One region of the Alteromonas mediterranea DE genome, then DNA from elsewhere that is predicted to be linked to it. Evidence: predicted binding sites of a transcription regulator. Region 1 holds the regulator's gene; each other region holds the start of a gene.

What was found. The regulator LexA, encoded in region 1, represses DNA repair genes until DNA is damaged. The targets are predictions, from matches to a motif close to TACTGTATNNNNATACAGTA.
Region 2: the regulator LexA is predicted to act here: its motif matches at 6,483-6,502, upstream of uvrD (DNA helicase II).
Region 3: the regulator LexA is predicted to act here: its motif matches at 6,291-6,310, upstream of dinB (DNA polymerase IV).

Annotation. Positions count from the first base shown of each region.
Region 1 is NC_011138.3:4,383,286-4,389,354, forward strand. Features, by position in the region: gene MADE_RS19480 (cytochrome c oxidase assembly protein) at 1-405, opposite strand, end outside; gene ctaD (cytochrome c oxidase subunit I) at 546-2,159, opposite strand; gene coxB (cytochrome c oxidase subunit II) at 2,169-3,332, opposite strand; gene lexA (transcriptional repressor LexA) at 3,916-4,542, opposite strand; partial or broken gene plsB (glycerol-3-phosphate 1-O-acyltransferase PlsB) at 4,851-6,069, shown strand, end outside.
Region 2 is NC_011138.3:215,668-224,363, reverse strand. Features, by position in the region: gene MADE_RS01005 (MJ1255/VC2487 family glycosyltransferase) at 1-496, shown strand, start outside; gene lptM (LPS translocon maturation chaperone LptM) at 548-739, shown strand; gene lysA (diaminopimelate decarboxylase) at 739-1,989, shown strand; gene dapF (diaminopimelate epimerase) at 2,025-2,855, shown strand; gene MADE_RS00985 (DUF484 family protein) at 2,852-3,547, shown strand; gene xerC (tyrosine recombinase XerC) at 3,553-4,473, shown strand; gene MADE_RS00975 (HAD-IA family hydrolase) at 4,495-5,235, shown strand; gene cysE (serine O-acetyltransferase) at 5,327-6,133, opposite strand; gene uvrD (DNA helicase II) at 6,562-8,696, shown strand, end outside.
Region 3 is NC_011138.3:3,808,063-3,816,758, reverse strand. Features, by position in the region: gene MADE_RS16925 (Na(+)-translocating NADH-quinone reductase subunit A) at 1-277, shown strand, start outside; gene MADE_RS16920 (NADH:ubiquinone reductase (Na(+)-transporting) subunit B) at 281-1,483, shown strand; gene MADE_RS16915 (Na(+)-translocating NADH-quinone reductase subunit C) at 1,473-2,237, shown strand; gene MADE_RS16910 (NADH:ubiquinone reductase (Na(+)-transporting) subunit D) at 2,248-2,880, shown strand; gene nqrE (NADH:ubiquinone reductase (Na(+)-transporting) subunit E) at 2,884-3,492, shown strand; gene nqrF (NADH:ubiquinone reductase (Na(+)-transporting) subunit F) at 3,513-4,745, shown strand; gene MADE_RS16895 (FAD:protein FMN transferase) at 4,863-5,888, shown strand; gene nqrM ((Na+)-NQR maturation NqrM) at 5,898-6,131, shown strand; gene dinB (DNA polymerase IV) at 6,343-7,416, shown strand; gene MADE_RS16880 (DUF1653 domain-containing protein) at 7,499-7,747, shown strand; gene MADE_RS16875 (MBL fold metallo-hydrolase) at 7,811-8,696, shown strand, end outside.

The DNA.
Region 1 (6,069 bases):
CTGGTTAAAACAGAAGCATTCCGTCTTATTTAAATAAAGTGCTGCCATGCCTGGTGATACAGAAGGAATGGCTTGAGCCACAATATTGCTAGAGGCTGGGTTTCGAACGTAAAACGACACCGTGTTGAGCTCACCGGGGTGAACTTTCACACGCTTCGTCTCGGCGCGAAACTCCCACGGCATGCCGGTATTTGTGCGGGTAATAAACTCGACGGTCACTGTTCTGGACGTATCAATTTCAACCGATTGATAAACTGCTGCAGTCCCTTCAGTTTTGCCGTTAATTCCCGTTACATCACAAAACACATCGTAAAGAGGAACAAGTGCGAAGCCGAAGCCAAACATGCCGATAACAATGGCGATAAGCTTGATCACCATTTTGTTGTTTGTACTTTGTTGTGACATCACGCTACCTCCGAGTAAATTCAAAGGTAAGGACTGTTAAACGCTATGATAAGCGCCCCAACATCCCTACCGTCTGTGGTGTGTGAATTTCCTTACTCACACAGGCCATGTCTCACGTATAACACGCCCAACCTAAGCCCTTATTTAACAACAGGTGGGGTTTCGAACGTGTGGTAAGGAGCAGGTGATGGAATTTCCCACTCAAGACCTTCAGCGCCGTCCCATACCTGCGCTGACACGCCTTCTCCCTGCTTTTTGCAAGCCTTAATAAGCAATGCGAGGAAGATAAGTTGAGATAAACCAAATGCGAAGCCGCCCAAGCTTATCCACTTGTTAAAATCGGCGAACTGTAAAGCATAATCTGGAATACGACGTGGCATACCCGCTAAACCTACAAAGTGCATAGGGAAAAACAAAACATTCACCGACACGAGGGAACACCAGAAATGCCATTTTGCCAATGTAGTGTCGTACATTTTGCCGGTCCATTTAGGTAGCCAATAGTAAACGGCTGCCATGATGGAAAAGACGGCCCCTGTCACAAGTACATAGTGAAAGTGAGCCACTACGAAGTAGGTATCGTGGTATTGGAAGTCAACTGGCGTTATCGCAAGCATAAGTCCCGATAACCCGCCTATGGTGAAAAGCACGATAAAGGCAATCGCAAACATCATCGGCATTTCAAAACTTAGCGAGCCACGCCACATAGTGGCCACCCAGTTAAACACTTTTACGCCAGTTGGCACCGAAATCAGCATGGTGGCAAACATGAAAAACATTTCCATATAAACTGGCATGCCCGTGGTAAACATGTGGTGAGCCCAAACGACAAATGACAACAGCGCAATGGACGCGGTTGCATAAACCATAGAAGCATAACCAAATAGCTTTTTACGGGAAAAAGTAGGAACAATTTGCGAGATAATACCAAAGGCCGGCAATATCATTATGTACACTTCAGGGTGACCGAAGAACCAAAAAATGTGCTGGAACATGACGGGGTCACCGCCACCTGCTGCATCAAAGAAGCTTGTTCCAAAGAATTTATCGGTCAATACCATGGTTACCGCGCCTGCTAGCACTGGCATAACGGCAATAAGAAGGAATGCAGTGATTAGCCATGTCCACACAAATAGCGGCATTTTCATCCAGGTCATGCCAGGGGCACGCATATTGAAAATCGTCACAATAACGTTAATCGCCCCCATAATGGATGAAATGCCCATTATGTGAACCGAAAACACAAACAGCGCTGTAGAATCGCCGCTATATGTTGTGGAAAGTGGCGCATAGAACGTCCAGCCAAATGCTGGGCCACCGCCTTCCATGAACAGCGAGCTCAACAGTATGAGAAACGCGCCGGGCAGGATCCAGAAACTCCAGTTATTCATGCGAGGCAATGCCATATCTGGCGCACCTATCATCATGGGGATTAACCAGTTAGCAAGCCCGGTAAAAGCAGGCATTACCGCGCCAAAAACCATGATAAGCCCATGCACTGTGGTCATTTGGTTAAAGAAATTTGGTTCAACAATTTGTAAGCCAGGCTGAAACAGTTCAGCCCGGATAACCATTGCCATCGCACCGCCCACTAAGAACATGATAAAGGCGAACCATAGATAGAGTGTGCCTATGTCCTTGTGGTTAGTGGTAAACAACCAACGGGTAACCCCCTTTGGAATATGGTCGTGATGCTCATGATCATCGTGTTGCGCAGAGGTATCTGGCGAAATAACTTCAGTTGCTTTGCTCATGATCTGCTCCTAGTTTCCGTTCGCAACAGCGTTGACATCTTTAGCCTGAACCATGTCACCGGTGTTGTTACCCCACGCATTTCGCTCGTAGGTAACAACAGCTGCTATTTCTTTAAGACTTAACATTTTGCCAAAGGCTTGCATGGCCGTGCCTGACTTACCGTGAAGCACAATGTCGATATGGCCTTGCTGATCTTCTTTGGCCATTTTGCTGCCTTTGAGTGCTGGAAACACGCCAGGGAGACCTTCACCGTTTGGCATGTGACATGCTGCGCAAGTCGCGTTATAAACACGCTCACCTTCTTGCATTAACTCGTCCATCGACATATTCATAGAAAGGAGACGCTGCTCCTCTTCTTTTGCCTGACGAACCATTGCTTCTTGTTCACTCATCCACTTATCAAACTCAGCGGGCTCTTTGGCAATAACCACAACGGGCATATAACCGTGATCTTTTCCGCACAATTCAGCACACTGTCCGCGATAAATGCCGGGCTCATTTACATTGGCCCATGACTCGTTAATAAATCCAGGGTTGGCATCTTTCTTAACGGCAAAATCTGGAACCCACCACGAATGAATAACGTCGTCAGAGGTAATAAGAAATCGTATTTTTTTGCCCGTAGGTATCACTAGTGGACGGTCAACCTCAAGTAAGTAGTTATCGGTTTTCTGAAACTTGTTTTCAATCTGCTCTCTTTGTGTGGCAAGAAGCGAGTAGAACTCCACGTCACTGTCCATATATTTATAATGCCACTTCCATTGCGACCCTGTGACCAACACTGTCATATCGGGTTCAGTGGTATCTTCCATCGCGATTAGCGTATTTGCAGCCGGTACCGCCATAAAAACGAGAATAAGGAAAGGGATAACGGTCCACGCGATTTCTACTTTTACATTTTCATGAAAGTTAGCGGGCTTAGCGCCACGAGACTTTCTATGTAGATACATAGACGCGAACATCACGCCAAACACGACCACCGCAATGCCAACACAAATGAAGAACATCAACATATGGAGGTCGTAAACCTGACCACTAATGTCGGTAGCACCGCGTCGTAAATTAAGTGAAGAGATTTCTTCACTTGCTTCTTGCGCGAAAATCAATGAAGAGAAAAGCAAAAATGGTAGGCTTGCGCACCACCTTGCCAATACGGTCGTTAGTTGTTTCACTCAGCACCTCCGGAATGGTACGGCTAAAGGCGCTATCTTGTTTTGCGCTAACCCTACCAAATGAATTGCGAACGATTGACCCATAACCTCAACTTGTAAAACAAATTTAGAGTCATTGTTATTATTTTGTTAATCTCTGTATAAGAATTGCGCAATAATGTCGTGCCGTCTAGTCTTTTCTATTAAAAACTTAACGAAGTGGTTAATATTTAATCATTTGGTTAAAAGTCAGCATAAGATGAGGTGTGCAGGAAGTAAGCTTTAGAATGTGCAAACGCGCAGTAAATCAAACGCCCATTTTGAACGTGGAGACAACGTCGATGTTACATTAACTTGCTATTAAATAGACAAGTTAATCCACCTTGAACGACAGTTTTAAACAGTGCTTATATTTTGTAATAGCTGTCGCGGGAGGTATTCATGGACGAAATAAAGAGAAATCTACCGCACAATAGTGGATTCAAGGATTTCTAGTAGGAATAGGATATTCAAACCTAATTTGCTTAAAGCAGAACAAAAACGGGGAGTAAAAGGCACAAAAAAAGCGGCTAATGCACCGCTTTTGATCAAAGAAGCTAAAACCTTACATCCAATCAGCGTTTCGTATAACGCCTACTGCAATACCTTCGATTGCGAAGGGCTCATTTGCAAGGTCAACTTTTATCGGTGAAAACTCTTCATTTTCAGCATGAAGTAATACCTCGCGACCGCGTTTTTCTAGACGCTTCACAGTAACATCTTCATCAACTCGAGCTACCACCACTTGTCCATTATGTACATCAGTCGTGCGATGCACAGCTAGCAGATCACCGTCTAAAATGCCAATGTCTTTCATACTCATACCGTTTACACGAAGTAAAAAGTCTGCTTGAGGTTGGAATAGGGCTGGGTCTACCTTGTAATGAGACTCAACGTGCTCTTGAGCTAAAATAGGCTCTCCAGCAGCTACACGCCCAATTAAAGGCAGGCCTTCTTCCTCTTCAGCTTCATTGTCCAGAGGAATATTGAGCTTTATACCTCGCGACGTACCCGGCAAAATTTCAATCACGCCTTTACGCGCCAAGGCTTTCAAGTGTTCTTCCGCGGCGTTGGCAGAACGGAAACCAAGCTGACGGGCAATTTCAGCACGCGTAGGCGGCATTCCCGTTTCTTGCATGGTTGTTTTAATAAGTTCTAAAACTTCAGTTTGTCGAGCTGTGAGTGGGCGCATAAAAGACCTGTCTGTTCATACAGTTCCTGTAAGTATATACACCTAAAACCAAATAACAAGCACTTAGCGCGTCTTTTGCTTATTGTAGTTGATGAAGAGCGTATACCTTGCTCTTATCGAGCTAGCAGAAGCATAAATCGCAGCCGCTTGATAAGCGCGCCACTATCTTAAATACCTTTTTGTTTTTGAACTTGTTCAAATACATGGAGTCATTACAGCAAGTAAAGCAATGATATTGGCTTATCGCGAGATTGTGACGCGATTGTGTTACACTCCCCTTGTTTTTATTTCATAGGATTACATAGTTCATGTCGTGGATGCGAAAAGCCCTTTTGTCGGTATTTCATTATCCTGTAAAGTTACTGGTTAAAGCCCATAGTATTCCAGTTAACGTTGAAACCGAATTAGGAATAGATAAAAGCAAACCTATCGTTTATCTACTTCCCACCAACTCAGTGACAGACCAACTTTCATTGAGAATGTCGACCCAAGCTCTAGACTTACCCAGCCCAACTAAGACCTTAACGTTGGCAGGGAGAGAGTATTCATCGACGTTGTTTTTGCGAAAAACACAACCGCTTTTCCGCTCGTCGGCAAAAGACACGGGAATTGAAGAAGTCTTTACAGACCTTTTCCACCTGCACAGAGACCATGAGAATCTCGATTTACAAGTTGTGCCGGTTTATGTGACATGGGGCAGAGCACCAGGCCGCGGTAACCCGGGACTGAGCGACCTTATTGCTGATAAGGCTGCACCCAGCTGGTTGCGCAAGTTATTCATCGTGCTGTTTTTAGGCCGTGACAACTTTATCAATTACTCTAAGGCCGTTTCGGCGCGCGCCATGTCTAACCAACACGGTAGCGATCAGAGTATCGCTCATAAGCTCGTTCGGGTTGCCAGTACGCATTTTCAGAGAAAGCGCCAAAGTATGACGGGCCCTACGCTATTAGAGCGTCAAGAGCTCAATAATAGCGTATTGGGGTCTGATGCCGTACGCCGCGCCATTGCCGAGGAATCTAGAAGCAAAAAAGTATCTCACGACAAAGCAAAAGCGTGCGCCCAGTCATACATTACCGAGATTGCTGCAGACTATCGCGAGGGCCTTATCCGGTTTGGCGACAGGCTGCTTACGCGTATCTGGAACAAAATCTATAACGGCATAAGCGTAGGGCACGCCGAACGAATTCGCGAACTTGCTGCAAACGGACATGAAATTATTTATGTGCCGTGTCACCGCAGCCATATGGATTACCTACTGCTCACTTACGTGATTTATCACGAAGGCATGGTAACGCCCCATATCGCAGCGGGTATTAATCTTAACTTTTGGCCCGTAGGTAAAATGTTCCGCCGTGGCGGTGCGTTTTTCCTGCGTCGCAGCTTTGCAGGCAACAAGCTGTATACTGCGGTTTTCAGAGAGTATTTAGAGCTACTTTTCAACAAAGGCTACTCGGTGAAATACTACCCTGAAGGCGGTCGTAGCCGCACAGGTCGTCTTATTCCGCCGAAAACCGGCATGTTAGCCA
Region 2 (8,696 bases), 310 kb from region 1:
AGAAGATATACAGCAAATGCTTGAGCCATTGAGCGACCAAGTGTTTGAGTGCTTCCATCCTAATATCGAAGACGTTAAAGAGGCAGGTCACATTCACTGGCACCCCACGTCGAAGAAACATTTTCAGAAGGCCTTGCAACATTGTAGTGGTGTCATTGCAAACGGTGGCTTTGAGCTATCAAGTGAAGCGCTGCAACTGGGCAAAAAGCTTCTAATTAAGCCATTACACGGACAGTTTGAGCAGCTATCTAACGTTTTAACGCTTAACCAATTGGACTTGTGCCAAACGCTTTTTCAGTTAGATACTGACATTGTTGAAGAGTGGCTGGAAGCACCAGCAAACGAAGCAATTACGTTTCCAGATAACCCAAACATCCTCATTGACTGGCTTAAACGCAGAGACTTTTCTGACACCCAACGCTTATGCGATGCCCTTTGGAAAAACGTTCAATACGGCGATAAAACACAAGAACGATTATTGGCTCTTGCAATTTAACACCGCAATGCGATGATAGCGGCATTTATCGTATTCTTCGCGGGATTTTTCGTGCTTAAAAAGTCAGTTGTTTTTTTGCTAACGCTCACGGCATTAGGTGGTTGTGGTTACAAAGGAGCGCTCTATATTCCTGAAGCGCCTGCGCAAAACACCCCTGCTGAACCAGCGCCCTCTGAAGACGCTGATTCGTCTTCTGACATAAACAACACATTCCCCGCACCTACCTCTGGAGAGCAGAATTAGTGGATTATTTCGCCTACAGCCAAGGTCAGCTTCACGCTGAAGAGGTCGCTGTTTCTGATATTGCAGCTCAGCACGGAACGCCGGTTTATATTTATTCAAGAGCCACGTTAGAACGTCATTGGCACGCTTTTAACGATGCCATTGGTGAGCACCCTCACCTGGTTTGTTATGCCGTTAAAGCTAATTCTAATATTGGCGTATTAAGTGTATTAGCGAAGCTGGGTTCAGGTTTTGATATTGTTTCAGCCGGTGAACTCGCCCGCGTTATAGAAGCCGGTGGCGACGCTAGCAAAGTGGTTTTTTCTGGCGTAGGCAAAAAGCACGACGAAATTCGCTATGCGTTAGAGCAAGGCATTATGTGCTTTAACGTAGAGTCAGAGCCTGAATTACACCGCATTAATGAAGTGGCCGGTGAAGTAGGCGTAAAAGCCCCTATTTCTTTGCGTATTAACCCAGATGTAGATGCTAAGACACACCCTTACATCTCAACTGGCTTAAAGGCCAATAAATTTGGAATAGCGCGCGAGCGCGCACTGGCGACTTATGAACTAGCGGCATCGCTTCCAAATTTGAATGTAGTGGGAATGGATTGCCACATTGGCTCTCAGTTAACTGAAATAGGTCCCTTCGTAGATGCGTTAGAGCGTTTGCTTGTGCTTATTGATGAGCTTGCTGAGCGCAACATCATCATCGAACATTTAGATGTGGGCGGCGGCCTGGGCGTGACTTATAACGATGAAGAGCCACCCCACCCTAAAGCCTATGCACAAGCCATGGCTGAAAAAATGGTCGGCAGAGAGAACCTCAAACTTATCCTTGAGCCGGGCCGCGCTATTGCCGCCAACGCTGGTATTTTAGTCACCGAGGTCGAGTTCATCAAAGAAGGCGAAGAGAAAAGCTTTGCTATTGTCGATGCGGCAATGAACGATCTGCTGCGTCCAGCGCTTTACTCAGCGTGGCAAAAGATTATCCCGGTAAAAGAAGAAAGCACCGCAAAACTACACACCTACGATGTGGTAGGCCCAGTGTGCGAAACCGGTGACTTTATAGGCAAAGACCGTGAATTAGCCATTGAGCCCACCGATTTACTTGCAGTTCGCAGTGCCGGTGCCTATGGTTTTGTTATGGCGTCGAACTACAACAGCCGCTGCCGCCCAGCGGAGATTATGGTAGATGGTGACAAAGCCATTGTGGTTCGCGAAAGAGAAAAACAAAAAGATCTCTGGCAAGGTGAGCATAAACTTCCGTAAACTAGAGACAAACTAAAAAGATAGATGCGCGTTTAATGCAGGTTCAATTTTCCAAAATGCACGGTTTGGGTAACGATTTCATGGTAATTGATAACGTTACTCAAAACGTATTTTTCTCTAAAGAAAAAATCCAACAACTGGCTGACCGAAATTTCGGTATCGGCTTCGACCAGCTGTTGATGGTTGAACCGCCTTACGATCCTGAACAAGACTTTCATTATCGTATTTTCAATGCCGATGGCTCTGAAGTAGAGCAGTGCGGTAATGGGGCACGTTGCTTTGCGCGCTTTGTTAAGCAAAAGGGCTTGATAAACCGCAACAAAATTGTAGTGAGTACCAAAGCAGGCAAAATGGTGCTTTACCTAGAGAAAGACGGGCAAGTTACCGTCAATATGGGTAAGCCAGAGTTCGAACCGGCTAACATTCCCCTTAAAGCCAACAAGCAAGAAAATACTTATATCTTACGCGTCGGCGAAAGCACCTTATTCATTGGCGCAGCGTCAATGGGCAACCCTCATTGCGTAATGGAAGTTGACGATGTCGATACCGCCAACGTCGCTGAAATTGGCCCGCTAGTTGAAAAGCATGAACGCTTTTCAGAAGGCGTGAACGTAGGCTTTATGCAAATCATCAACGACTCGCATATTAAGCTAAGAGTATTTGAGCGTGGTTCGGGTGAAACCCTTGCTTGTGGAAGCGGTGCGTGCGCAGCAGTTGCAATTGGTCAAATACAGGGTAAATTAAGTAAAGACGTGCGGGTAGACTTACCCGGGGGCAGTTTACGTATACGCTGGCCCGGCCCAGATAATGTATTAAAAATGACAGGGCCTGCCGAACACGTATATGACGGACACATAAATCTATGAACGACTTATCGGGGCAATCTAACGCCACGCAAATTATTGAGCCATTTAACGACACCTCTACATTGTCGAGTACAGATGTGCACGCGTTTTTGTTAGAAAACCCCGAGTTCTTTGCTCAGTACCCAGACCTTCTCGAAAAAATTAAGCTTCCCCATGAACACAAAGGCAGTGTTTCGCTTGTTGAAATTCAAAGTGACCAGTTGAGACAAAAAGTAAGGCAGCTTAATTTCAAGCTCAATCAACTGGTAACCATCGCCAAGCAAAACGAAAAAATCTATCGCGTTTACACCGACCTAAACGTACAGCTTCTACGCTGTGAAAGCGTTGCAGAAGTCCAGTTTACGTTAGAAGATGTATTGCAAGAGCGTTTACAGCTTTCATCTGCTGTAATCAAAAGTTTCAAAGGCCCCCATGCTATTCCTGAGTTACAGCAGCGCCTGTTCACCGAAAAGCGCTTCAAGAACACCAACTTTTTCTTTGGCCGACTATCTCAGCATGAACGTCAACTTCTTTTCGGAGAAAGTCCTGCGGAATCTGTAGCGCTAATGCTACTTGGCGATAACCGCGATTTAGGTATTTTAGGCATTAGCAGTAGCGACGCCAGCCACTTTACGCCTGATATGGATACACTGCTGCTACAGCAACTACAGCAGGTGCTTAATATCATACTACCTGAAATGATGGGATATTAAGTGCCGTGTCTACGGACGCGCTTATTAGCGAACCCTGCCAACAATGGCTAGATAAATTTCTGCTTCACCTTCAGGTTGAGCGCGGCTTATCTCTTCACACCATTAAAAACTATAAACGCCAGTTAACTGAAGTTGCAAAACTATTGGGTTTGTACGAATGGTCAGGCTTAACGCCAAGCGATATTAAACGGGTCATGGCCGACGCTAAAATGTCGGGACATAGCCCTCGAAGTATTGCCCTTCGGCTCTCTGCCCTTCGCACATTCTGCCAATACCTTATTGAACATCAACAGCTTTTCAGCAATCCAGTAGAAGGTATTCAAGCCCCTAAACAAGGCAAGCCGCTCCCTAAGCAATTAAGTGTTGATGAAATGCAGCAGTTGCTCAACGCCTCGCCTCAAAGCAGCGATGAAGACGAAGGAATGCAGCTTCGCGATGTGGCTATGTTTGAGCTTCTCTATGGCTGCGGATTGCGTTTAAGCGAACTAACCGGCTTAAATTTGGCCGACTGCCTTAAAGACGGCACGGTGAAAGTTATGGGTAAAGGGAGTAAGCAACGCATTTTACCGTTAGGTCGTCACGCACAAAAAGCGTTAAACGCATGGCTTAAAGTGCGACCTGCTTACGCTTCGCCTTATGAAAGCGCGGTATTTGTTAGCAAACGCAAAACCCGTATTTCTAACAGACAAGTGGCAAATAGACTCGACAAAATGGCTAAAGAGCATTCGCTGTCGCAAAAAGTTAGCCCTCACAAATTGCGCCATTCCTTCGCGACACACGTATTAGAGTCCAGTGGTGATTTGCGCGCGGTACAAGAACTTTTAGGGCACGCTAACCTGTCGACAACACAAGTCTATACCCATTTAGATTTTCAGCATCTCGCCAATGTTTACGATGAAGCTCACCCCCGGGCGCATAAAAAATAAAGCTAGATTAAGGTTGTAACCATGCAGTTTTTTAGGTCTATCAATAAGGTCGAGGCCATGACATTCGACCTTGATGACACCCTTTACAATAACGACCCTATTATCCGCCGCGCCGAAAAAGCGTTAGAAGCACACATTGCAAAGCACCATCAACATGCCGCAGCACTCTCCGCTAGCGACTGGCTGTCACTGAAGCGTGCGGCCATTGCTAAAGACAAACGCTTAGCGTCAGATATGGGTCAGTTACGCCGCGTAGTACTCACAGCTGCACTCTCTAACACCGCGCCAGACAAGATAACAACGCAGTTGGAAAAAGAAGGCGAGCTAACGGAAGCGGTAGAAGCTTGCTTTAATTGTTTCTATGACGCGAGAAGCGACTTTACCCTAGCCAAGGACGTTCACAACGCCCTTAAAGCAGTCAGTAAAAGTTTACCGATAGTTGGCATTACAAACGGAAATGTTAACGCTGAAAAAATAGGTATTGATAGCTATTTCGATACCATATTGCATGCCAGCACGTCGCGCCCCATGAAGCCCGCACAGCATATGTTTGATGAAGCCGCAGCACGGTTGAATGTAGCGCCTAAGCACATACTGCATGTGGGCGATAACATAATTAAAGATGTCTACGGTGCGATTAACGCCGGGTATCAGGCCGCGTGGTTTGCGTGTAACAGACCAATGACCTTACACAATGAGCCTGTTAGCGTGCTGCCTCATGTGGCATTGAATAATCTTAGCGAGTTAACGCATTTTCTATAGCAAATAAAAACAGTGAGGGTCAGAGTACATTTACCCGCATCAAAAGGGGTGCAGCGTTAAAGTACACTGACCCCCCAATATTAGAGGGGTATCAAACGTGGGAGTTGTCCTCTAATACGTTTTGGCGCATAGATTCACAAGGGCTTTCACAAACAGGTCTCCCAACAACTTTCGCAGGTACGCCCACCACAGTTACATGGGCAGGTACATTGTTAAGGACAACACTTCCTGCGCCGACTTTTGAACCTTCGCCTATTTCGATATTGCCCAAGATTTTAGCCCCTGCGCCAATCAGCACACCTTGGCGAATTTTAGGATGACGATCACCAGACTCATTACCCGTACCGCCTAAGGTAACGCTTTGCAAAATAGACACGTTATCTTCAACTACCGCCGTTTCACCCACAACAATGCCGGTAGCATGGTCAAACATCACCCCTTTACCTATGCGGGCCGCCGGGTGAATATCCACCCCAAAGCTTGCTGAATTACGGCTTTGTAGAAACAAGGCCAGTTGATGTCGACCGTGAAGCCAAAGGTAATGGGCCATGCGGTGAACTTGAACAGCGTGAAAGCCTTTAAAGTGCAGTAGCGGCGTTAAAAAATCATTCACTGCGGCGTCGCGCGCTTTGATCGCCAGTATATCCGCACTGGCCGCTTCGCTGATACCGGGCTCAAGCAGGTAAGCTTCGTCGAACACTTCGCGAATTGCCAGCGCAGGCATAACGTCATCAGCCATTTTATTTGACAAAATAAAGCTTAAAGACGACTCAAAGTTGTGGTGCGCCAGTACACTGGCATGAACATAACTCGACAGCAACGGCTCTTTGTCTGCAACAACTTGCGCTTCTTGTTTTAACGTCGACCAAAAATCGATGGGCGTAGATAGTGCGGTCATGAGCATGTCCCGTTAATGTATGAAAGTCTCGTGTACTGGAAATTGTGACTGTAAGCATAGCTAAACGCCTGCTACAAAAAACGTGTTAGGGCTTAGCAGTAAAATGCAAAAAAGCTGAATTCAGGGTGAAAGTTTACCTGAGTTTTAGACGATTCAATACCAATGAGATACCGCCCGAGCGCACAATTCGATCAATTTATCGAATTAATTCGTTATAGCTAATAACCGTTATAACCAACGTTGAAACAATGTAGCTTATTTATAAGCATGCATTCTTACACCGGCACTGTTTCAATAAGCATTCGATTCACAGCAGACACGTGCGCGCTGGAAGCCGGCAGCAAAACTGGACTGTATAAATTAACAGGCAGATGGCATAATAGCCCGCTGCTGAATGTATAACACTATCAACTAACAGGTGCCACACTATGGATGTATCTCGACTGCTAGACGAGCTTAACGACAAACAGCGTGAAGCAGTAGCAGCCCCATTGTCTAACGCTTTAGTACTTGCGGGCGCAGGGAGCGGAAAAACCCGTGTATTAGTGCACCGTATAGCGTGGTTGATGGAAGTCGAAAACATCGCGCCTTTCTCAATATTGGCCGTTACCTTCACCAATAAGGCAGCAAAAGAAATGCGTGGCCGTATTGAGTCTTTGATGGGCCGCAGCCTGCACAATATGTGGATTGGTACCTTCCACGGCCTTGCACACCGTTTGCTGCGCGCGCACCACGCTGAAGCCAACCTGCCTGAGAACTTCCAAATTATCGACTCAGACGATCAGTATCGCTTAATTCGCCGAATTCTAAAGGCCATGAATTTAGACGAAAAACATTGGGCGCCTAGACAAATTCAGTGGTACATAAACGGTAACAAAGATGAAGGTTTACGTCCTCAGCACATTGAAACTCATGGCGATCATATTCAAAAAACCATGCGAGAGGTATATGCCGCATACCAAGACGCGTGTGACCGTTCAGGCTTAGTTGACTTTGCGGAGTTGCTTTTGCGTGCTCACGAACTGTGGGCGAAAAACCCCGAAGTATTGGCCCATTATCAGCGCCGCTTCCGCGCGGTACTGGTTGACGAATTCCAAGATACCAATAACATTCAATACGCATGGCTTCGTATGCTATGTAGTGGCGGTGACAACAATATTATGATTGTTGGCGACGACGACCAGTCAATTTACGGCTGGCGTGGTGCAAACGTAGATAATATTCAGCATTTCCTTAAAGATTTTAATAAGCCAAACACCATTCGCCTTGAACAGAATTATCGCTCTACGGGCAATATTCTTAAGGCCGCCAACACGGTTATCGACAACAACACAGGCCGTTTAGGTAAGGAACTTTGGACTGAAGACGCACAAGGTGAACTCATTTCTGTTTACGCGGGGTTCAACGAGTTAGACGAAGCCCGCTTTATCGTGTCGAAAATTAAAGATTGGCTTAACCAAGGCAATGCCCTTAGCGACACGGCAATTTTATATAGAAACAATGCCCAGTCTCGTGTTCTAGAAGAAGCCTTACTTCATGAAGGCCTCGCTTATCGCATTTACGGCGGCTTGCGCTTCTTTGAACGCCAAGAAATCAAAGACGCCCTAGGCTACTTACGCATGGTTAGCCATCCCCACGACGACGCAGCCTTTGAGCGCGTGGTAAACACACCAAGTCGAGGTATTGGCGAGAAAACCCTATCGCAGGTGCGTGACGCCGCGCGCATGCATAACTGTTCTATGTGGCAAGCCTGTCAGCTACTTATTAATGAAGGCGGTTTTAAAGGTCGCGCGCTAAACGCAATGCAAAGCTTTGTATTGCTTATCACTGAACTGGAACAGACCACGTTAGATGAGCCACTAGACCAGCAAGCAGATAAAGCCATTAAACAATCTGGCTTATACGCCATGTACCAAGCAGAGCGTGGCGAGAAAGCACAAGCGCGATTAGAAAACTTGGAAGAGCTGGTTACCGCCTGTAAAACCTTTATCGTGCCTGAAGAGGCCGAAGAAATGACGCCTCTTGCTGCCTTTTTGGCGCATGCGTCTTTAGAAGCGGGGGAGACACAGGCAGATAAAGACCAAGATGCCGTTCAAATGATGACCATTCACACGGCTAAGGGCCTAGAATTTCCACTGGTATTCTTAGCAGGGGTTGAAGAAGGCATGTTCCCTAGCCAGATGACCAACGATGAGCCTGGCCGAATGGAAGAAGAGCGCCGACTTTGCTATGTTGGTATGACAAGGGCTATGCAAAAATTGTATATCACTTACGCCGAAAGCCGCCGATTATACGGTCAAGACAAATACCATACGGCGTCTCGGTTTATTCGCGAAATGCCCTCTGATTGCGTGGAAGAAGTAAGGCTAAAATCGACGATTTCCCGCCCAGTGCATAATCGCTTTAGTCAGGCGACGTCGCATGCAAGCTTTGAAGAAACCGGGTTTAGTTTAGGTGAGCGTGTGGTTCACCGTAAATTCGGTGAAGGGATTGTTCTAAACTATGAAGGAAGTGGTGAGCACGGCCGCGTTCAAGTAAACTTTGACGAGTTTGGCAGCAAATG
Region 3 (8,696 bases), 570 kb from region 1:
AAGTGGTAGCAAGAAATTTGATATGACAACAACTACCAATGGTTCAGAACGTTCTATGGTTCCAATTGGTAATTACGAACGCGTTATGCCCCTAGATATCATTCCTACGCTTCTGCTTAGGGACCTGATTTCTGGTGATACTGACGGTGCTCAGACGTTGGGTTGCTTAGAGTTGGACGAAGAAGATTTGGCATTGTGTACTTACGTATGCCCTGGCAAATACAACTACGCTCCTATCTTACGCGACTGTTTGACCACGATAGAGAAAGAGGGTTAAGTCATGGGTTTAAAAGCGTATTTAGAAAAAATTGAACCGGATTTCGAGCCGGGTGGTAAGCATGAAAAGTGGTATGCGCTTTACGAAGCTGCGGCTACCATTTTTTATACGCCAGGTAAGGTAAACAAAGCGAACACGCACGTGCGTGACAGCATTGACCTTAAACGCATCATGATCATGGTATGGATGGCAACATTCCCAGCTATGTTCTTCGGTATGTACAACATTGGTTTTCAAGCGCAAGAAGCTATTGCTGCTGGCGCAGGAACACTGCCTGACACATGGCAGGCGGGGCTTTTCACTGCACTAGGCGGTGATTTGACAAACGCTGGCATATTAGGCCTGTTCTTCTACGGTGCATGTTTCTGGCTACCTATTTATGCAGTAACGTTTGCTGTTGGTGGTTTCTGGGAAGTACTGTTCGCTTCTGTGCGTAAGCACGAAGTAAACGAAGGTTTCTTCGTAACATCAGTGCTGTTTGCACTAACACTTCCAGCCACGATTCCTCTATGGCAAGTAGCACTAGGTATTACCTTTGGTGTTGTTATTGCTAAAGAAGTATTCGGTGGTACAGGTCGTAACTTCCTTAACCCAGCTCTGTCTGGTCGTGCTTTCCTTTACTTTGCGTACCCTGCACAAATCTCAGGTGACCAAGTATGGGTAGCAGCAGATGGTTATTCGGGTGCAACGTCTCTTAGCCAAGCCGCTTGGGGCAACCTAGACTACGCTGATATGACGCAGTGGATGGATAGCTTCATCGGTACTATCGCGGGCTCAGCAGGTGAGGTATCTACACTAGCTATTATTCTTGGTGGCTTGTTCATCATGTACATGCGTATAGCAAGCTGGCGAATTGTTGCTGGTGTAGCGATTGGTGTAGCGTTCTTCGCAACCTTGCTAAACTTAATTGGCAGCGACACTAACCCTATGTTTGCAATGCCTGCACATTGGCACTTTGTTGTTGGTGGTCTTGCGTTTGGTATGTTCTTTATGGCGACAGACCCGGTGTCTGCATCGTTCACAAACCAAGGCAAGTGGGCTTACGGTATCTTCATTGGTTTCATGACGGTACTAATCCGCGTCCTAAACCCAGCCTTCCCTGAAGGTGTAATGCTAGCAATTCTGTTTGCTAACTTGTGGGCGCCACTGTTCGACTATTTCGTCGCACAAAGCAACATCAAGCGGAGGGTAGCACGTGTCGGCTAAGAAAGAATCTTTAGGCAAAACTATCGGTGTAGTAGTAGCCGTATGTTTGGTTTGTTCAATTGTTGTTTCTGGCGCGGCTGTTGGCCTTCGCTCTCTACAGCAAACAAACGCGGCTCTTGATAAAAAGAGCAACATTCTTAATGCTGCAGGCCTTTACGAAATGGGCATGAGCAATAACGCTATCGAAAGCACGTACAGCGAGCGAGTAGAGCAGCGTTACGTTAATCTTGAAGAAGGCACGTTTGTTGAAGCGCCTGCGCCAGATTACGACATGTATAAAGCTGCTAAGCAGACTGAGTACAGCACAAAGGTAACTAACAGCAATGTAGGTTTCCAACGTCGCCCTAACGTGGCAAGTGTTTACTTAGTGCGCAACGAAGCAGGTGATGTATCTCGTATCATCCTTCCTGTTCACGGTAGCGGTCTTTGGGATCTTATGTACGGATTCTTAGCGATAGATGCAGACGGCCAAACGGTTCGCGAGCTTATTTACTATCAGCAAAAAGAAACGCCAGGACTAGGTGGTGAAGTGCAAAACCCTGCTTGGCAGGACAAATGGGACGGCAAAGAGCTTTACGAGAATGGCGAAGTTGCTATTCGCGTAGTGAAAAATGCTAACCCTAGCAATCCTCACACTATCGATGCGCTTTCAGGTGCAACCCTAACCAGCAACGGTGTTGAAAACACTATTCGTTACTGGGTAGGCGAGCAAGGCTTCGGCCAGTTCCTGAAGAACCAAGCATGGCGTTCATAAGGGAAGTCTCATGGCAGATACTAAAGAAATGAAAAAGGCCCTCTTTGGGCCAATCCTGGACAACAACCCGATCGCCCTACAGGTATTGGGTATCTGTTCAGCACTGGCAATTACCACTAAGCTGGAAACAGCATTGGTAATGTCGCTTGCGCTTACCAGCGTTGTAGCGTTCTCAAACTTGTTTATTTCACTAATTCGTAACCAGATTCCATCTAGCGTTCGAATTATTATCCAGATGACCATCATTGCATCGTTGGTAATCGTTGTTGACCAAATTCTGAAAGCGTATTCGTATGAAATATCGAAGCAGCTGTCGGTATTCGTTGGTCTGATTATTACTAACTGTATCGTAATGGGTCGTGCTGAAGCTTACGCCATGAAGAGCCCACCTCTAATGAGCTTCCTTGATGGTATTGGTAACGGCTTAGGCTACTCTTTCATCCTGATTGTTATTGGTACAATTAAAGAGCTATTTGGTTTCGGTACTATTTTAGGTTTCGAAATCCTTCCACTGGTTCAAAACGGTGGCTGGTACCAAGGTAATGGTTTGTTAATTTTACCATTCAGCTCATTCTTCTTAATCGGCGGTATGATTTGGGTTATCCGTACTATCCGTCCTGAGCAAGTAGAGCCTAAGGAGTAAGTCATGGAACATTATTTGTCGTTATTTGTTCGCTCAATCTTTGTTGAGAACATGGCGTTATCACTATTCTTAGGTATGTGTACCTTCCTTGCGGTATCTAAGAAAGTTAAAACTGCTATGGGTCTTGGCGTAGCGGTAATCGTGGTACTAGGTATCTCGGTTCCGGTTAACCAAATTATTTATGTAAACATTCTTGCTCCAGGCGCATTAGCGTGGGCAGGTTTCCCAGAAGCTGACTTAAGCTTCCTTAACTTCCTAACCTTTATCGGTGTTATCGCGGCATTGGTACAGATCCTAGAGATGAGCTTAGATAAGTTCTTCCCAGCGCTTTATAACGCACTAGGTATCTTCCTTCCGCTTATTACCGTTAACTGTGCAATCTTCGGTGGTGTAGCGTTTGCAGTACAGCGTGAATATAACCTGACCGAAAGCGTTGTTTACGGCGTAGGAAGTGGTATTGGCTGGGCAATTGCAATTGTGTTGCTTGCGGCAGTACGTGAAAAGCTTAAATATGCTGATATGCCAGATGGTGTTCGTGGTCTAGGTTCTGTATTCATGATCGCGGGTCTAATGGCACTAGGCTTCCAGTCATTCACTGGTATTCAGCTGTAAGAAAGCTCGGGAGCATATAAATGAATAATGTAGAAATATATCTAGGCGTCGGCATGTTCATTGCCATCGTTCTAGCGCTGGTATTTATTATCATGTTTGCCAAGTCTAAATTGGTACCAAGTGGTGATGTCACTATCACTATTAATGGTGACCCAGACAAAGCAATCAAAACTGCACCGGGTGGCAAGCTACTTGGTGCTCTAGCTGATGCAGGATACTTCGTATCTTCTGCGTGTGGTGGCGGTGGTTCATGTGGTCAGTGTCGTGTAGACGTACACTCAGGTGGTGGTGAGATCCTTCCAACTGAACTAGACCACATCACTAAAGGTGAAGCGCGCGAAGGTTGCCGTCTTTCATGTCAGGTTGCTATTAAGCAAGACATGGAAATCGAGCTAGAAGAGTCAGTATTTGGTGTTAAGAAGTGGGATTGTGAAGTTATCTCTAACGATAACAAAGCTACCTTCATCAAAGAGCTTAAGCTTAAAATTCCTAACGGTGAAAGCGTGCCCTTCCGTGCGGGTGGTTACATTCAGATTGAAGCACCAGCTCACCACGTTAAGTACAAAGAGTTCGATATTCCTGAAGAATATCGCGGTGACTGGGAGCGCTTTGGCTTCTTTGACATTGAGTCTAAAGTAGACGAAGAGACCATTCGTGCGTACTCAATGGCGAACTACCCAGAAGAAGAAGGTATTATTATGCTGAACGTGCGTATCGCTACGCCGCCACCTAATAACCTAAGCCTTCCTGCTGGTAAAATGTCATCGTACATTTGGAGCCTGAAAGAAGGTGACAAAGCGACTATCTCTGGTCCATTCGGTGAATTCTTCGCGAAGGAAACTGAAAACGAAATGGTATTCGTAGGTGGTGGTGCGGGTATGGCCCCAATGCGTTCACACATTTTCGATCAGCTTCGTCGCCTTAAGTCTAAGCGTAAGATGAGCTTCTGGTACGGTGCACGTTCACTTCGTGAAATGTTCTATACCGAAGACTTCGACGAGCTAGCAGCAGAAAACGATAACTTTGAGTGGCACGTAGCACTTTCAGATCCTCAGCCAGAGGACAACTGGGAAGGTTACACAGGGTTCATTCACCAAGTACTTCTTGAGAACTACTTGAAAGATCACCCTGCACCAGAAGACTGTGAGTTCTACATGTGTGGACCACCTATGATGAACGCGGCTGTAATCAACATGCTTAAAGAGCTAGGTGTTGAGGACGAAAACATCATGCTAGATGACTTCGGTGGCTAAGCTAATCGCTTAAAAAGTTAAGCATAATAAAAGGGGCGCAAGCCCCTTTTTTGTTGAAGCAAAACGCTTAATGCACATTGTTAGTGAAAAATGTGCAAATTAGCTAAGGACAACATCGTGATTCGTTTCGCAATTCGAATTTTTCTCGCTTTTTTTGCAATAGGCATATTAGTACTTGCAAGCTGTAGTGATGAAAAAGCGCCTGTAGTACATCTTCAGGGCCAAACAATGGGTACAACCTACAACGTTAAATACCTTGTAGGTAAGGAGCCGGTAGAAGGGTTACAGGCTGAAATAGACGCACGTCTTGTTGAAGTAAACAAGATGATGTCAACGTATGACCCTACATCAGAACTTTCAAGGTTCAATCAGTATCGCTATACCGATAACTTTGCCGTATCGCCAGACACTTTGACCGTGGTTAATGAAGCGTTGCGTTTAGCTAGCTTAAGCGGAGGTGTGCTTGATGTAACGGTGGGCCCTTTGGTGAACTTGTGGGGGTTTGGCCCAACAAAACGCCCCGAGAAAGTACCAAGCCAAGGGGAGATCGACGAAATTAGAGACTATGTGGGTTATCAGAAACTGTCGACCACGCCAACCGGTCTCAAAAAAAGCCACCCCATGCTCTACGTCGATTTATCGACCATAGCCAAAGGTTTTGGTGTAGATGAAGTGGCAGAGATCCTTGAAAAGCACGGTATTGAAAACTACCTTGTAGAAATAGGCGGTGAAATGCGCGTGAAAGGTGAACGTGGCGACGGCAGCGAGTGGCTTATCGCTATTGAAAAGCCGGTTACTACTGAACGCGCAGTTCAAAAAGTTGTCTCAATAGGTGAAAACGCGGTTGCTACGTCGGGCGACTATCGTAACTATTACGAAGAAGACGGGGTTCGTTATTCGCACCTAATAGACCCAACTACCGGTAAACCTATTTCGCATAATTTGGTATCGGTAACCGTTGTCCACCCTTCATCTATGACATCAGACGGTCTAGCTACCGCGTTCAATGTTATGGGGTGGGAGCAAGCGATAGCGATCGCCGAGCAAGAACAGCTTGCCGTATTCCTCATTCGTCGCACCGATGACGGATTTGAGGAGTATGCGTCGCCAGAATTTGATAAACTGGTCACAGTTCATAATTAGGGGGTAGCGATGTCTACATTTATTCTCGCTTTCGGTTTCTTTCTTACTATGGTTTTGGCCATGGCCGTTGGCTACCTAGTTCAGAAAAAATCTATTTCTGGAAGTTGCGGTGGCTTAGGTGCACTAGGTATTGAGAAAGCCTGTGATTGCCCAGAACCGTGTGATCGTAAAAAGTCACGCATGGAAAAAGAAGAAGCCCGCCAGAAAAAGCTAAACGAGTGGAAGCAGAACCAAATTTTGTAATGCTTCGCCTTTCGTTGGCTTAAAATCTAAAAGCGCTGTTAGATGCTAATCGACAGCGCTATTTTTGTTTTTTTAACACAGCCGTGAACTATGCGTGCGAGCCATCAATTCTATTTAGAATCCATAACGAACTAGTGTAATTCAACGTTATTAGTAATATACTGTCTTTTTGTACAGTTTTACGTTTAAAGCTAAAGAATGAAGGCGGACAATGCGAAAAATTATCCACGTCGACATGGATTGTTTTTACGCCGCAGTTGAAATGCGCGACAACCCAGCTTTGCGCGATATTCCCATTGCGATTGGCGGCAGTGCCGACCGTCGAGGGGTTATTTCTACCTGTAATTATCCCGCCCGTAAATATGGGGTGCGTTCAGCGATGGCCACCGCGTATGCTGTAAAACTATGCCCTAATCTTACTTTAGTGAAAGGGCGCATGGACGTATACGCCGCTGAATCACAAAAAATACGTAAAATCTTTGCAGACTATACTGACCTTATCGAGCCCTTATCATTAGATGAAGCCTACCTAGATGTCACCAATAGCGAGTTTTGTGGGGGCAGCGCTACGTTAATTGCCGAAGAGATACGCGCGCGTATTCAAAGCGAGTTAGGTCTTACTGCTTCCGCGGGCGTGGCCCCCTGCAAGTTTGTGGCAAAAGTGGCCAGTGACGAAAACAAACCCGACGGCATCTGCGTGATAACTCCCGACAAACTCGATGCGTTTGTACGCGACATGCCGCTAAAGAAAATTCCGGGCGTTGGCAAAGTTACCATGCAAAAGCTGCAGCGCATGGGGCTTAATACCTGCAATGACGTTCGTCAGTATCCTTTCGAGCGTATTCAAAAAGAACTGGGCAAATTTGGTAGTGTGCTGTGGGAGCGGGCTCATGGCATCGATGAGCGTGAGTTGTCAGTATCTCGAGAGCGCAAGTCTATAGGGGTAGAGCGCACGCTAAGTGATGATATACATACACTTGATGAATGTATCGACTTCTTGCCCCACTTGTTTGAAAAGCTTCAAGAGCGAATGGATAATCACAAAAAGCGAACGGGTAAACCGGTACGCATTCGCACGCAGGGCGTGAAGCTTAAGTTCAATGACTTTCAGCTAACCACGGTCGAGCATCGCTGTGCAACCCTTGATGAAGCGTATTTTCGTACACTCATGCAGGAAGCCTTTGAACGAGCAACAGGGCGGGGTATTCGACTTGTGGGCGTTCACATAGGCCTCGCCGCCGACCAATCAACACAACAGCTGGTTTTGCCTTTTGAAAGTACTTAGCAGCGCGCTATTGTTAACCTTTAATGTAAAGCGAAGGCTAACTGACCTTTAATATTTGACTCAATTTTTCGAGAAGGACGTTATGAACGCTAAACAACTTAAAACCCCCGGTCGCTATAAGCACTACAAAGGGAACTTATATGATGTATATGAAATTGCTACCCATTCAGAAGATGAAAGTAAGCTTGTGGTTTATCGTCCGTGCTACGGCGAAAAAGCGCTGTGGGTGCGTCCACTGGAAATGTTTTTCGAAACGGTGGAAAAAGGCGGGCAAACGCTTCCTCGTTTTGAATACGTAGGCGAGATCCCTGATGATGAAAAAATGATCTAATTGTGAAATTGGGTCATAGTGTAAGAGGTCTTATTTAAACAGGCTTCTAACAAGGAAATAATAATGAAAACTGTACCTCGTTTTAAAACCCATATTTTGGCTGCGCTTATTGCCGCGAGCCCATTGGCACTTTCACCGTTTAACACTGCCATTGCGCAAGATAGATTTGCCGATGTCGAAGTTAAAGCAACAGCGATTAAAGGCTCTGTGCACATGCTTACGGGTGCAGGGGGCAATATTGGCGTTTCGGCCGGGGAAGATGGGGTGCTAATCATCGATGACCAATTTGCGCCACTGGCTGAGAAGATAGCGGCGCAACTAGGGCAGCTTGGCAGCGATAAACCAAAGTACGTGATCAATACCCATTACCACGGCGATCACACGGGTTCTAATGCGTTTTTCCATAGCCATAAAGGGGCGACTATTCTAGCCCATGAAAACGTTCGCGTGCGTTTAGCCGATGATGAAAAAGTAAAACCAGAAGCGCTCCCCACCATTACTTATGAAGATGGCATTAAAATTTATTTTAATGGTGAAACCCTTCATGTGATGCACTTAGCAGTAGGGCATACAGATGGTGACAGTGTAGTGTGGTTCGAGCAACCTAATGTAATGCACACTGGAGACCTATTCTTCAATGGACGCTTTCCTTATATTGATCAAGGAGCAGGTGGAAACGTAGAAGGTTATATGGATTCAGTTAAACAACTGCTAGCCAAAATTGACGATGACACCGTCATTATTCCTGGTCACGGTGATATCAGCAACAAGCAGGAATACACTGCGTTTTTAAGCATGATCAGCGAGACGTTTAACTACGTCAAAGCGCTTAAACAAGACGGAAAGACTCTCGATGAAGTCAAAACCATGGGCCTAGAAGATAAATGGTCTGATTGGAGTTGGAACTTTATCAATGAAGAAAAGTGGATAGCTACGCTCTATAAAGACG